Regions from separate parts of the Frankia sp. CcMO1 genome, predicted to be linked through region 2. Evidence: riboswitches for the same ligand, from Rfam matches in the RefSeq annotation. Region 2 holds a riboswitch; each other region holds the start of a gene.
What was found. Region 2 has a riboswitch for cyclic di-AMP ahead of AC08OU_RS09000 (C40 family peptidase). Riboswitches for the same ligand answer to the same signal wherever they lie in the genome.
Positions count from the first base shown of each region.

Region 1: another riboswitch for cyclic di-AMP. It lies ahead of AC08OU_RS10835 (peptidoglycan-binding protein); the one in region 2 lies ahead of AC08OU_RS09000 (C40 family peptidase).
Region 3: another riboswitch for cyclic di-AMP. It lies ahead of AC08OU_RS21855 (transglycosylase family protein); the one in region 2 lies ahead of AC08OU_RS09000 (C40 family peptidase).

Region 1 is NZ_CDWTMG010000067.1:611-5,388, reverse strand. It holds gene AC08OU_RS10840 (AfsR/SARP family transcriptional regulator) at 143-979, opposite strand; gene AC08OU_RS10835 (peptidoglycan-binding protein) at 1,204-1,953, opposite strand; cyclic di-AMP (ydaO/yuaA leader) riboswitch at 2,435-2,588, opposite strand; gene AC08OU_RS10830 (alpha/beta fold hydrolase) at 3,188-3,652, opposite strand; gene AC08OU_RS10825 (four-helix bundle copper-binding protein) at 4,454-4,778, opposite strand, start outside.
Region 2 is NZ_CDWTMG010000049.1:6,988-11,765, forward strand. It holds gene corA (magnesium/cobalt transporter CorA) at 194-1,456, shown strand; gene AC08OU_RS08995 (hypothetical protein) at 1,672-2,058, shown strand; cyclic di-AMP (ydaO/yuaA leader) riboswitch at 2,407-2,581, shown strand; gene AC08OU_RS09000 (C40 family peptidase) at 2,587-3,693, shown strand; gene AC08OU_RS09005 (hypothetical protein) at 4,150-4,545, opposite strand.
Region 3 is NZ_CDWTMG010000278.1:710-5,487, reverse strand. It holds cyclic di-AMP (ydaO/yuaA leader) riboswitch at 664-899, shown strand; gene AC08OU_RS21860 (transglycosylase family protein) at 906-1,583, shown strand; cyclic di-AMP (ydaO/yuaA leader) riboswitch at 2,077-2,273, shown strand; gene AC08OU_RS21855 (transglycosylase family protein) at 2,276-2,995, shown strand; gene AC08OU_RS21850 (DUF3151 domain-containing protein) at 3,082-3,516, shown strand; gene AC08OU_RS21845 (adenylosuccinate synthase) at 3,608-4,778, shown strand, end outside.

The DNA.
Region 1 (4,778 bases), on a different contig from region 2:
AATTCCCCCGCCGGGTTCACTGGCGGTTCAGCTGACCTCCGGTGGTGAATTTGGGGGACCTGAGCACGGTCTGCGGTCCCTGGACCGTGCTCAGGTCCCCATAACTCGGCCGCCGCACGACTCGGCCGGAACGGCCGTGGTATCAGGTGATCCACGAGTCCGGATTCAGTACATGCTGATGGGCACGCCGCAGTTCGACACCGGGCTCGATCCCGAGTTCGGTCACCAGCCGCCGGTAGACCGTCTGGTACTCGGCCAGTGCCTCGGCCCGCCGGCCGGTGTGTTCCAACGCGAGGATCAGTTGGGCCCAGGGACGTTCCCGGGTCGGATGTTCGACCGTGAGCGCCCGCAGGGTCGGCAGCACCCGATCGTACTCGCTGAGGGCCAGGCGGGCGTCGATCAGGTCCTCGCACACCGCCCAGCGAGCCTCCTCCAGCCGGAGGACCTCCGCGCCTGCGATCTCCGCCGGGAGCTCGTCGAACGCGTCCCCCCGCCACAGCGCGAGGGCACCTTCGAAAAACCCGGCGGCGCGTTCCGGTGAGCCGGCACGCACGGCGGCGCGGCCCTGCTCAGCGGCCGATTCGAACCGCTTAGCGTCGATCTCACCGGGCGCAACGACCAGGCGGTACTCCCCCGGCCGGCTCTCGATGCGCCCGGGGCCGTTCCCCCCGGCTCCGGGCGTGCCCAGGGGCGGCCGGAGGGTGTGCCGCAGCTCCGAGAGATAAGTCTTGATGTTGCCCCCAGCGGAGCGCGGCGGGGCATCCTGCCAGAGCGCGAGCCGCATCCCGTCCACACTCACCCACTGGCCGGCGTGCAGCAGCAGGGTCAGCAGCAGGATGCGCTTCTTGCGCTGGTCGATGCGGACCTGCTCACCCGAGGATCGCCGCACCTCCAGCGGTCCCAGGACCGCGAACAGGAGGCCGGCCCCGGTCGCGGAAGATGCGTTCGGACTCGCCTCAGATAGGTAGTCGTCGAGCATCGTGGCTCTCATCGATCGGGCCCCCGTTTCGGTTTTCCCGTGCGGGCCGGCTGGTCCCGCCCGGGCCGGTGCCGTCTCCCGGCCCGGTGCTGGCCCGGTGGCTGAATACCCCCAGCTCACCCCGGGTAGTCATCCGGTGCATGCGGATATCGAGCAGCGATCTCGGGCGGGTCGGGAACACCGCCCGAGAGCGCCGGCGCCCGGTCGGCGGGCCTCGATCAGGGTCAGATCCCGAGCTTCGCCCGCGTCTGCGGCCCGACGATCCCGTCGACCACCAGACCGTGCTTCAGCTGGAAGTCCTTGACCATGTGGTTGGTCTGGTACCCGAACTTCCCATCCACGCTGATCGGGTAGCCAAGGCTGGCTAGCCTCTTCTGGATCTGGTGGACGTCGAGGCGGAACCCGAGGCCGATGGCCAGCGACGGGTAGCGGGCCGCAGGCGCCACCACGGCCGCACGCGCCGGGGCAGCCAGCGAGGAGTAGGAGACGTTCGTGAACCGCGCGCCGCGCGAGACGGCCGCCGCCGCTGCCTGTCCCCGGGCCAGGTAGCGGTAGTGCATGCCCTTGGTGTAGGCGCTCCAGGCGGTGATGCCCTGGCCTTCACAGACCTTCTTCGCCGCCCAGACGTTGACGGTTGGGTCGTAGAGGTTGCGGTTACCCACCCAGCCGGCGTGGGCCCGCATGTTGATCTGCCACAGGCCGCGCGAGTCCTCGCCGGAGGTGGCGTGGGCGTAGGGGTTGCCGCCGGACTCCGCAAGAGCCACCGCGACCCAGGTGGCCAGCGGGACGCCGCGGCAGCCGGGCAGTCCCGCGTTCGCGGCCGCGCTGGCGATCGTCACATCGGGGACCGTGGTGGCGGCCCTGGCCGGGCTCGCGGTGGCGAGCATGCCGGCGCCGGCGCCGATCACACCGACGGCGGCGACAACGGCGCCCCGGGTCCGGGTGGAATTTTTCCGATGCTTTCCCTTGGCCATTTCTTTGACATCTCATTTCGGTGTCGTCGAGCACAGACTGGTGATCGAGGGGAGGGATGCCGCTCAAAGGAGGGCGAGCGGAGACGACCGCGCTGGAGAAGAGCAGCACCCAGTGCCGGTCCCCCGGTGCGCCGAGGGTCCGTCCGGGGACGACCGATCGACGCACCCTGAGGATTCCGGGGTCGATGGGCTGAGCAGCCCGGCAGGCGGCCGCGGTCATTCCGTTCCGGGCCTGGCGGGCCCGGTGGACGGCAGGGGTCAGCCGACCACGGATGACGAGGTCAGGTGGCTTTCAGCCGAGCTGGTGGTATCGCGCGTCAGCGCGATCGGCCGGTACGGGCACCGACCGGATGGCACGTTCTCGCGAAGACGTCAGGGCGAGAACGGCGCCCAATATGGCGGGGACGCACCGCGGGTCGCGCCGAACGGCGTCACGGTCCAAAAGACCGGAGCCGAGCGTTCCTGAAACACAGGCAACGTCGAGTCCTTCCCGTACGCCTGCGAGGTTAGCTGTCGGGTTCGGGCCGGGAAGCCCGGCCGTTTCCGCGGCGTGCGCGTAACGGCTTAACCCCAAGGGCGGCCCGCAACGAGCCACCCGAAGGAACGTGGTTCCCCCGCTTCTGCCCAAGGTCTCTCGGAGGGAGCTCCGGACCGTGGGCAGAACTCGGCGTCGGCCCGGAGCTGTTGATACCTCGCAACCGTAGCGAACTACAGACCGTAGTGACAAGTACGAGTTGCGCCGAATCTGGGCGCATGTTGGTCACGATACGTGCATAACGCTGCGGTACCGCAACTCTCGGACATCAATAGCAGCTACCGGTAGCGACACAGATCACCCGTCACGACCGGATCTTGGCGATATGACCGGTCTGTCGCGACGGGGACCGGTGGCCACGGGGACCGGTAGTCACGGGGACCGGTAGTCACCGGGACCGCCCGGCCGCCCGGCAATCCCTGCGCCCCCGCGCACCCCGGCAACCCCCGGCGGGCGGGAAACTTGGACCGGGGGTCGGGTGGCGTGTGGGCGGGTACGCAAACGCGAACGGCGCCGGCTTCGAGCCGCAGACTCGAAGCCGGCGCCGTTGGAAAACAGACGACGCGGTACGGGACGGACGATGGACCCGCGTGATTCGCGCCGGCACCCGCCAAGGAAACGCCTGCTGAGCGATTGGGACTCCCGCGGAGGCACACCCCGATCAGAGCGGCACGCGGGCGCGCCCGGCACCGGGCGAGATCAGTCGAGCGGCCGGTCCCGCTGCCGTTGCCGTGGGGCCAGCCGCGGGGCACGGAGGTTCTCGAGGAACAGCAGGATGTGCGCGCCGACCGCACGCCGACCGGGGCCGGCGAGCACGCCACGCCCCCCGGGTAGCGACGCCAGCCGGGCCCGGCGCGCGGTCCGCGTCATCATGCGCACCAGCGCAAGCGGGCTGACCTCGTCTCGCTCGGCGTGGAGCAGTAGGACCGGCAGGTCGGGCAGCGACCGTGGGATCGGCTGTCCCGGACCCTCGCCCGCGATCTTTCGGTACACCAGCGGCAGGTCGAGCAACACGAGGGCATCCGGCCGGACGGCTGGCGAACCGGCGCCGACCAACGCCCGCAGGGCCCCGCTGTCCGAACCCAGCAGGATGAACGGACCCTCGGGGGCACGCGCCTCACCAAGGGCGAGGACGGTGTCTCTCCCGTGGTCGAGAAACGTCACCTGATATCCGTCGAGCGCGAGCCGGAAAGCCAGGCCCTCGAAATGTTCGGCGGATTCTCCCCGACCGGGGAGAAGGACGACACTGGCTCTTCTCGAGTGGGTTGGATCACCGCTGGGCCAGTAACGGGTTCCCGACCCCCCCACATATCCATGGGAGTCGAAATGAAATAACTTGCGCGTTTCGAACCCTCCACAGGCTTGTGACCTGCGATGATGCTCTCGATCACGTATTTGTTACTTCATTACGTCCCCATGGGGGCGCGGATAAACGTATGCTGACGAAACCAGGGACGACACAGCATGCTCCGATCGGAAACCGTCCAGAGATGTACCCGGTACTGACCGGACATCGATACCGAGGCAGCTGGCGTCCACGCAGGCAATGACGATCTGGAGACAGACATATCGAGCGGCCATGAATAAGGAGAACGCCAGAGAGAACACCGAGCGAGGGAAAGCCGAGGAGGCTAGTAAAGCACGTGAAGTGGCCGGGCCGGACAACCGGACGAGGCCACTCGCAGGAAATCGATGTGGCCACGGATGACCAGGGGGGTCATCCGATCCACCCAGGAGGACATGACCATATTCTGCCTATCCGACGGCTACCTGTCAACATGGTCAATATTGTTACTCAGGTGTTTCACCCCATGTCCGCCCGAGGATACGTAACCGTAGCCACCAGTCGTGACCGAGGCCACGTGGCACGTGGCACGTGGCGCCGCACAGCTGCACGGCCCCGGACGTCGGGGCGGAGTCGGGTGATCGCCGGCTACGCCCCGGCGCCGTCGGGCCGGACGCCGCTCAGGCGGCGGCGCCCACCATCGTGTTGCAGCTCTCCGCGCAGGATCGGCATGCGCCGGCGAGCTTGGCGAGCTGCTGATCCTGCGGCATCCTCTCGCACATCTCAGCGCACATCACGCAGATCCGCGCGCACATCGCGCACATTTCCCCGTGCATCGGCGACATCCGGCACATCATGTCGGCGCAGGTCCTGGTGACGGCTGCGCAGTCCATCATCAGCCGCATGTTCGCCGACTCCATCATGGCGCCCGGCATGTCCATGCAGTAGGAGATCGTCTCCTCGCACAGGGCCGAGCAGGACATACACTCCTCGATGGCCTTCCGC
Region 2 (4,778 bases):
CGCCGGACGTGTGTCTCACCCTTCGCGTGGCACCCCGCCGGCACAGTCGCCAGGCATCCGCGTCCACGGTGAAGCCCGGATCGCCTCCGGACGGCCGGCACCGACTTGTCACCATGAAGGTTCACCAGCGGGAAGGTCGTGGGAAATGCCGACAGGTGGACATGGACATGGATCGGCGGCAGGGAAGGAGGCAATGATGCGGGACGATGCGGTGCCGGGCGAAAGAGTACGCGACGAGACGGTACGCGAGAGCCGGGGACGCGACGATGACGGCGCGCACCCGGACGGCGGCGACCACGGCAGCCAGCATCCCGTCCGGGAGGTGCTGGGGGACGCCCTGGAGCAGGCGTCGGCCAACGCCCATAAGCTCGCCGGCGCGCTGACCCGTCCGGTCTCCCTGGTCCGGGTGGGTCGCAAACGACGCCAGGTGCCCCGCCCCGGACTACCGCGGACGCCGGACGGGCGCGTCATGGCCTGCGGCGTGTACAGCCATGGCCGGCGGATCACCACGGACATCGACCAGGCCGACGCGCTGCGGTTGGCGCGGTCCGAACGCAGCGGGTTCGCCTGGCTCGGCCTGTTCGAGCCGAGCTACGAGCAGCTCACCGCGATCGCCGAGGAGTACAGGCTGGACAAGCTCGCGGTGGAGGACGCGGTCACCGGCCACCAGCGCCCCAAGCTCGAGCAATACGAGAACCACCTGTTCATGGTGCTCAAGACGACCAGTTACGTGGAGCACACCCAGATGACGAGCACCTCCGAGGTAGTCACCACCGGCGAAATCATGATCTTCCTCGGCGAGGACTTCGTCGTGACCGTGCGGCACGGCAGGCACGGGGAGATGACGAAGCTGCGCGGCCGGCTGGAGGCCAACCCGGAGATGCTCCGGCACGGCCCGACGGCCGTGCTGCACGCCATCTGCGACAGCATTGTGGATGACTACATCCGCACCGTGGAAAGCATCCAGGCCGACGTCGACCAGATCGAGGCGGGGGTCTTCCATCGGGATCAGAAGCCGTCGACGGAAAGCGCCTACCAGATGAAACGCGAGCTTCTGGAGCTCAAGCACGCGGTGCTGCCGCTCGCGGGCCCGTTGCGTACCATCACCACGGACGCCCCCACGATGGTCGACGTGGCGATGCGCCGTTACTTCCGGGACGTCGCCGACCACCTCGAGCAGGTCAGCGAGCGTATAGCTCACTTCGACGAGCTGCTTTCCTCCGTGCTCCAGGCGACGCTGACGCAGGTGACGATCGCACAGAACGAGGACATGCGACGGATCAGTGCCTGGGTGGCGATCGGCGCCGTCCCGACCGCCGTCGCCGGGATCTACGGGATGAACTTCGACCACATGCCGGAGCTTCGTCAGACGTGGGGCTACCCGGCCATCCTGGCCGTCATTACGACGATCTGCCTGTTCCTCTACCGTGCGTTCAAGCGCAACGGCTGGCTCTGACACCGACCTGCATGCTATGCGCGCAGGGACCACGACAATGACGGCAGATCCATAGTCCCTTTTTACTATCAGTTGGCTGACGCGACGTATCCGTACGATGGGTTACCCCTGGCCCGCCACGTCGGTTACCGTTACCAACCGTGTCGGAGCAACCGGGTCTCGTGCCAGCCGCTCGGTGCGGTCCCCGCCGATCCCCCCACCCGTCAGGGGACTCCATGACCTCGTCTGACCCCAAGAGTCATAAAACAGCCATCCTGCCTGATCGGGACGATCTCATCGCGGAGCTCGCCGGCCGGCTGGAGGCCCTCGACGCGCTCCTCAACCGGCTGGAGGATGCCGAGCGGCAGGCCGCCGACGCCAGCGAGCATCTCATCCGGACCCGCCGGTGGCAGGAGGACACGGTCCGGACCATCCAGGAGGAGCGGGCTCGGATGCGCCAGCGCCAGCACGCCCTCGACGAGCTCGCCGGCCACGCCCGCGCCGCGGTCGAGGCGCTGGCGCACCATCGCTCGCTGCCCCGTGAGGTCCACGAGCTCGCGGTCGAGCTCCAGGTGCTCGATGCGGCGGGATTCCTCACCCGCCGCAGCTCCCGGTCCCGCTGAGGGGGGTGCACGCCCGACCTCGCCCGTCAACTACTTTAAGTAGTCAAAAGTCGCCCACGGGCCGAGGGAGGGCTACCCGCCCGCCCGCTTCTCACCCGGACCGGCCGCCGCCACGGGCCCCCTACGCAGCGAAAAACCAGCAGGACAACCGGGGTGCGAAGGGCCTTCGGCCCGCCCGGTCAGCCCGGCCGGCCGGCCGAGCGGGCCGCCGACGTCGCGCGACGGGAACTTCAACGCACACTCGCCGTAGTTGGGAAGGACTAGTGTTTACCCACCCCGTCCAAGTGGACTAGTCTCACGCCGACGTCACGACAACACCGGGCCGAACGCCGAGTCCTGCCCCCGGCCCCGGTGTCCCCTCCGAGTCGTCATCAGGGGCAGGAGCGGGGGACCCACCTCCACCGGCCGGCACCGATCCGCGGTATCGACCTAGGGGTGAAGCTCGACGCGTGAAGGTCACGCGAGAGCCGGGCAGCCCAGCCCGAACCCGACAGCTCACTTCGCAGGCGTACGGGAAGGAATACACCGTTGTCCGCGCAAAGCGTGCAGCTCGACGAAGAAACGCGAGGCGCCGGTCGCGGCCGTCATCGCGCACCCTCCGCGCCCCCGGCCGCCCGCAGCCGGGCCCGGGCCCGCGCCTTCGCCGCCGTGACCACCGGGACCGTCGCGGTCTCCGGAGTGGCTCTCGCCGGCTGCGCCACCGACATCAACGCCGACGCAGCGAAGGACGAGCAGCCGAACACCGCTCCGATCATCCTCGCCGCGCAGATCGGCTCCCATGCCGCCCTGGGCGGCAGCATCGCGGCGGCGGCGGTCAGCACCCACGGCTCCACCTCCCTGCTCGGCTCGGCGGGCGGTGTCAACGTCCCGCCCTTGACCGGCAAGGTTCAGGTCGGTCTCCGGGTGACCAACCCCGAGGTGACCGTCAACGCGGACCAGCCGATCGACATCGGCTTTTCGCTCTACAACGAGCAGACCCACGAACCACTGGCGAACCAGCTGGTCAAGGTGCAAGTGAAGCTCCCCACCGGGTGGGCCACCTTCAAGCACCTTTACACTAACGCCCAAGGCTACACTTCCTACACGGCCCGGGTGCTCACCACCACGAACGTCACCGCGGTCTTCGACGGCACGGACGCCCTGCAGTCCGCCCGCTCGGCGAACGATGCCACCCTGCGCGTACGGCCGGCACCCATCCCCCAGCCCGTCCGCAACGCCGCCTGGTCGGATCTCCTTGCGACAGGGGACGCCGCGGGCCAGACGTCGGTTCCGGTCCCGTCGAGCTCCCTCGGGGAGAAGGCCGTCTACCTGGCCTCCCTGCAGGCCGGCAAGCCCTACGTCTACGGTGCGGAGGGCCCGAGCTCGTTCGACTGCTCCGGCCTCATCCAGTACATCTTCAAGCAACTCGGCAGGAGCGTGCCGCGGACGACCGACGCCCAGTTCGCCGCCGCCACCCGGGTGTCGCAATACAACAAGCAGCCCGGCGACCTGATCTTCTTCGGGACACCCGGGAACATCTACCACGCCGGCATCTACGCGGGTGACGGCATGATGTGGGTGGCGCCGCGCACCGGCGACGTCATGTCGCTCAAGAAGATCTATACCACCTCCTACTACGTCGGTCGGATCCTCTAGCAGCCGGTCGGAGCCGGCGCACCGCCCTCATGCCGACGCAACGGCTCATCCGGCTCCGGTGGATCGCCTTCGCGGCTGGCGGACCGCACGAGCCCTGCCGGTCCACCAGCGGCCGGCTACCGGGCCTCCCCTCCGGGCACCGACCCGAAGCCGTGAAAGCCGAGCCCGGGACTCCCACCCACCGGCGAAGCCGCGGACAGACCAGCAAGCGGGCCCTGTCACCGCCCGACAACCCGCCTACATGGTTCCTTTCCAGCTATCCGGACGGGCCCTCCTTCCGGTGGGACGGACGTCAGATCTCCCCCCCATCTGACGTCCGTCCGGCCGGAAGGCCCCCGATTCCGCCGGCCTTCCCTCGGATCCCCCCCATCCGCACGGGAAGGCCGGCGGGCCTCGGACCCCCGGCCGACCAGGTTCGCCGATGCCGCTACCCCCTCCCGGCGGCATCGGCGGACTTCAGCCTTCAGTCTCTGCCCGGTGCGGGAAACAGCCCGGCCCGCTCGCGGGCGCCGCGGTCAGGCCCCCAGCCGGTGACCGGACGAGAACTTCCACAGGGCCTCGCTGACCTTCCGGATCCCAGGAGGCCTCCGGGGCCCGGCCCTCCGGGACACGGTCCTGGCAGTTCGGCCCGGGCTCCGGGTCGAACTGCCCGACGACGCCGACCGCGGCGAATTCCGGCTTACCCGGGGCGCAGGCAGCGGCCAGGGCCAGCCGGGCACCCTCGCCGATCCCCCACACGTAGACCCGGTCCGGATCCACCTTGGTCCGTTCCGTGGAGACGAAGCGGACCACGTCGCGCAGATAGCGCACGTCCGCCCCCTCGGGTCCGTCGATCCGCCACGTGCCGCCCACGGACGGCTTCCGGGAAGGCCACCGCGAAGTCGCAGGAGTTCGCGAGCTTGCCGGCGTCACTCTGCCGGTCGAGTGACTTCGCGTCCGCGTTGTCATCGTGCAGGATCAACACCAGCGGAAGCGGGTTGGCGGGATCGGACGGGGCCTGGACGAGCAGCTCACGGCCCGCCGACGCGTAGTCGCCGGGCAGGCTGACCCGCTGGGTCCTCGGGCGGTCACGGGTCCCAAGGTAG
Region 3 (4,778 bases), on a different contig from region 2:
TGCCGATTTCCCGTACTATGCCGGCCCCACGGTTCCCCGGTCGCTCCGACGGCTGGGGGACCACTGTTTACCGGGCGAGGGACCCCGCTCCTCGCGTAACGCCGCCTCCGCTGGCGACCAGCAGGTTTCGGCCACATTAGCGGACACGCACCGGGCCTTCGGTAACCGTTCACCTACCGCCCCGCCCCACGGAACCCCTTCGTCCACCGTGGCGGCCCGACAGGCAATTTTCACAATCGGCGTTCGATCGAATCCGCCGTGTGCAAAAATCACAACGCTGCAAGTTACCGCCCGATTTCCGTTGTTTTTCTCACAAAAACAGGCTTCAACGGACGAAGCGTAGTATCAGGCCGATCACTCGCGTCGATCTCGTAGCAGGGCCGTCACACCTTTGTTGACATGTCACACATCTGGCCTGATACGGGACTCTCCGCTCATCGTCGCCCATCGGCAAACAGGGTGATCGGCCAAGCACAAATGCCTCCGCACGTCGTACCGCCAGGTTGATGAGCGGGCGCGCACGCGCGATACCAGGCCGTCGGTTCCTGCTCAAGCAGGCGCGCCGAGTGTGCTCTTTTTCACGCACCCTATTCAATGCTTGGCGACTCGCCGGGCGGCGTGGTTATGGTTTTCGCCGTGCCCGGCAACAACGCCGGGCATTCGTCGGGCGGCACGCCGAATCCTGCCCCCGGCCGACGATTTCTCGAACCGGGCGGCAGGAACGGGGGACCCATCTCCGAGTATCGAAAGGATTCGATGCTCTCGGGGTGAAGCCATGTGCGACGACCACACGGAAAGGTGTTTCCGGTGCGGCTTCCGTCTCCAGGGAATCCCTGGCACGGCCGGGCAGTTCCCAGCCCGAATCCGACAGCTCACCTCGCAGGCGTGGGGAAGGACCACAAGACATGTCCGACGCACGTATCAGTGGCCGACAATGCCGCGCCGGTACCCGCAGCCGGGCCCGGGCCCTCGTGGTCGCACCCGTACTCGCGGCAGCGGTGGGCGGCACCTTCGCGCTCAGCCAGCCGGCCGGTGCGGCCACCACCTGGACGGGCCTGCGGCAGTGCGAGTCCGGCGGTGACTACACGATCAACACCGGCAACGCGTACTACGGCGCCTACCAGTTCTCCGCCAGCACCTGGCACGGCCTCGGCTACAGCGGTCTGCCGCACCAGGCTCCCCCGGCTGTCCAGGACGAGGCCGCACTCAAGCTCGCCCGGCGGTCCGGCTTCGGCCAGTGGCCGACCTGTGGCCGCGGGATGGGCGCCGACCAGCTCGCGGGCGGCTCGTCGAGCTCCTCGGGCCAGGCGTCGCGCACGGCGGAACGCAGTGAGCTGACGGTCAGCCCCATCTCCGTGAGCACCCCCGTATTCACCCGTAACCTGACGACCGCACTGGCCAGGCAGGTACGCGACGACGTGCGGGCCTGGCAGGCCCGCGTCAACCATCTGGGGTATCCGATCACGATCGACGGCCGTTACGGACCACGCTCCGCCGCAGTCGCCCGCGCCCTGCAGGCCGCCAAGGGACTCACCGTCGACGGCATCGTCGGCCCGGCGACCTGGCGGGCCACCTTCAGCTGATCCTCTCTATCAGCTCTATCAGCTGATCCATTCACTCCGTCAGCTCCGTCAGCTGATCTCTTCACTCCGCTCCCGCGACGGGGGACGACCGCCGCGGCAACCGGACATCCCACCCCGGCGACACCGGTCAGGGGATCTCACCTCGACGACGGGCCGGCCCGACCGGCCTCCGGACGATCTCCGGTTGACGGCCCGTACGGGCTGGCCCGTGCAACCCACCACCAACATCACCCGGACCACACCCTGACCGGCCTCCGGCAGGGCCGATCTTCGGCAGAGCCGATCTTCGGCAAAGCCGGCGAGGAACAGCAGGACCAGCGAGCCACCTGCGGAACCTGTACGGAAGTGGCACGATTCGCGCGATCCTCACTGGTTACTCCGGACCACCCCGGTTTGCGCTCCATGAGCGGTTCTCGCTAGAGTGCCGCTCACTCGCCTCGTCGGCGAGGCCGCCCGGACGGACGCCGAGTCCTGCCCCCGTGCGAGCGGCCGGAACGAACATCAACCGCAGCGGGCAGGAGTGGGGGACCCACATTTCGGGCGCCGCAAGCAGCGTCCTTGGGGTAAAGCCGGTGCATCCCGGTCCATGGTGGAGAGCGGTTCCTACTCGCCACCCGGGGTCGGATCCTCCGGCCGGGCCATCCCAGCCCGCACCCGACAGCTCACCCCGCAGGCGACGGGATTGGACGAACATGCCCTCTGGGCGTCGTGGCGGCAGACATCGAGCACCGCAGGCCCCATCGCCCGCCGGTCGCATCCTGCGCACCACCGGCGCGGTCACGGCCATCGTCGGCAGCGGCCTCGCGGTCACCGCGGCTCCGGCGGGCGCGGCCACCGCCGATGACTTCACCAAGCTCCGCCAGTGCGAGTCCGGCGGCAACTACGCGATCAACACCGGCAACGGCTTCTCCGGTGCCTACCAGTTCGACGACCGGACCTGGCACGGGCTCGGGTACTCCGGCCGGCCGTACCAGGCGTCGCCCGCCACGCAGGACGAGGCGGCCGCGAAGCTCTACAACCAGCGGGGCTGGCAGCCATGGCCGTCCTGCTCGGTCAAGATGGGCCTGACCAACAACGGCCCGGCCAGTGTCCCGGGCGGCTCTGGCGACGTCATCCAGCAGGCCATCACCCCGGTGGAACCCCCCATGACGCTGGACCGGGCTCGCCGGGAGATGGGGGACGGCTCGTTCAGGGGCACGGTCCTCGACGCGTCCCTCAGCGACGACGTCCGCCCGGAGGCCTTCGTCTGGCAGGACAGAATGCGCCAGAAGGGCTTCGTACTCACCGTCGACGGCAAGTTCGGACCGCAGTCGCAGGGCATCGCCGCGCTGTACTCGTACCTCACCCGGGTGAACGACGGTCAACCCGGGGTCGTCGGCCAGAATCTGTGGAACGTCAGCGTCAGGGCCTGACCGACCTGGTCACCGTGCGCGCAGGGCGGGCGCGTCCGGGGTGACCTCCATGACGTGTGCGGCCAGTCGTCGGGCAGGATGCACTCATGACGACGCCGTCCGCCTCGGGAAAGCCCAACCTGCTCTCCGGTCCGCCGCCGACGCTCCTGCCCTCCGACGCGGCCGCGACCGAGGCGCTGGCCGCCGGTGATCCGCCGGATGCCGTCGCCGCCCGGCTGCCCGCGTTCAGCGCGCCCTGGGCCGCGCTCGCCGAGCTCGCGCTCACCGGCGGACGACCCGTCGAGGCCTATCCCTACGCCCGCACGGGCTATCACCGCGGCCTCGACGCCCTGCGCCGCTCGGGCTGGAAGGGCAACGGGCCGATCCCCTGGTCACACGAACCCAACCGCGGGTTCCTGCGTTCACTCGCCGCTCTCGTCCGGGCGGCCGCGGCCATCGGGGAGGCCGAGGAGGCCACCCGCTGCCGGGCGTTCCTGACCGACAGCGATCCCGTCACCGCCAGTGAGCTCGGCTTCACCTGACAGTGAGTTCATCAGGCCGCGTCGGTGGTGGAGGCCAGCGAGGACGCCGCAGCCGGCCCCACGGCCCCGCCATCCCTAGTAACCTCGCCGGGTGCCTGCTCTTGTCCTCATCGGTGCCCAGTGGGGCGACGAGGGAAAAGGAAAGGCGACCGACCTCTTGGGCGGCGCCGTCGATTACGTCGTCCGATACCAGGGTGGCAACAACGCCGGCCACACCGTGGTCATCGGGGCGGAGAGCTACGCGCTCCACCTGATTCCCAGTGGCATGCTGCGAGCCGACTGCGTTCCCGTGATCGGCAACGGGGTCGTCATCGACCCGGGCGTGCTGCTGGCCGAGATGGACGGGCTCACCGCCCGCGGCATCGACGTCTCCCGGCTCCTGATCAGCGCGAACGCCCACCTGATCATGCCCCATCACCGGGCGCTGGACCGGGTCATCGAGCGATACCTGGGCAAGGCGCGGATCGGTACCACCGGTCGCGGCATCGGTCCCACCTACGGCGACAAGGTTGCCCGTACGGGCATCAGAGTGCAGGATCTCCTCGACCCGGGCATCTTCCACAAGAAGCTCGAACTGGTGCTGCGGGAGAAGAACCAGGTCCTGGCCAAGGTCTACAACCGGCGCCGGATCGAGCTAGACGAGGTGGCCGAGGAGTACGCCGACTACGCGAAACGCCTCCAACCCCACATCGCCGACACCGGCCTGATTCTCGACCGGGCGCTGCGCGCGGGCAAGGTCGTGCTGCTCGAAGGCTCCCAGGGCACTCTCCTCGACGTCGATCACGGCACCTACCCGTTCGTCACGTCATCGAACCCGACCGCCGGCTACGCGGCCACCGGCGCCGGCATCGGCCCGACGAGGATCAGTCGGGTGATCGGCATCATCAAGGCCTACACGACCCGGGTCGGCGCCGGCCCCTTCCCCACCGAACTGGACGACAAGGTCGGAGAGGAGCTGCGCCGCATTGGCGGGGAGTTCGGCGTGACGACCGGCCGGGCACGGCGCACCGGCTGGTTTGACGCCGTAATCGCCCGCTACGCGGTGCGGGTCAACGGCCTGACCGACCTTTTCCTCACCAAGCTGGACGTCCTGTCGGGCTTCGACCGGGTGCCCATCTGCGTCGGCTACGACATCGGCGGCGAACGGGTCGACGAGATGCCCATGACCCAGACCGAGTTCCACCACGCCAAGCCGATCTACACCGACCTGCCCGGCTGGCACGAGGACATCTCCGGCGTCCGGTCGTTCGCCGACCTGCCCG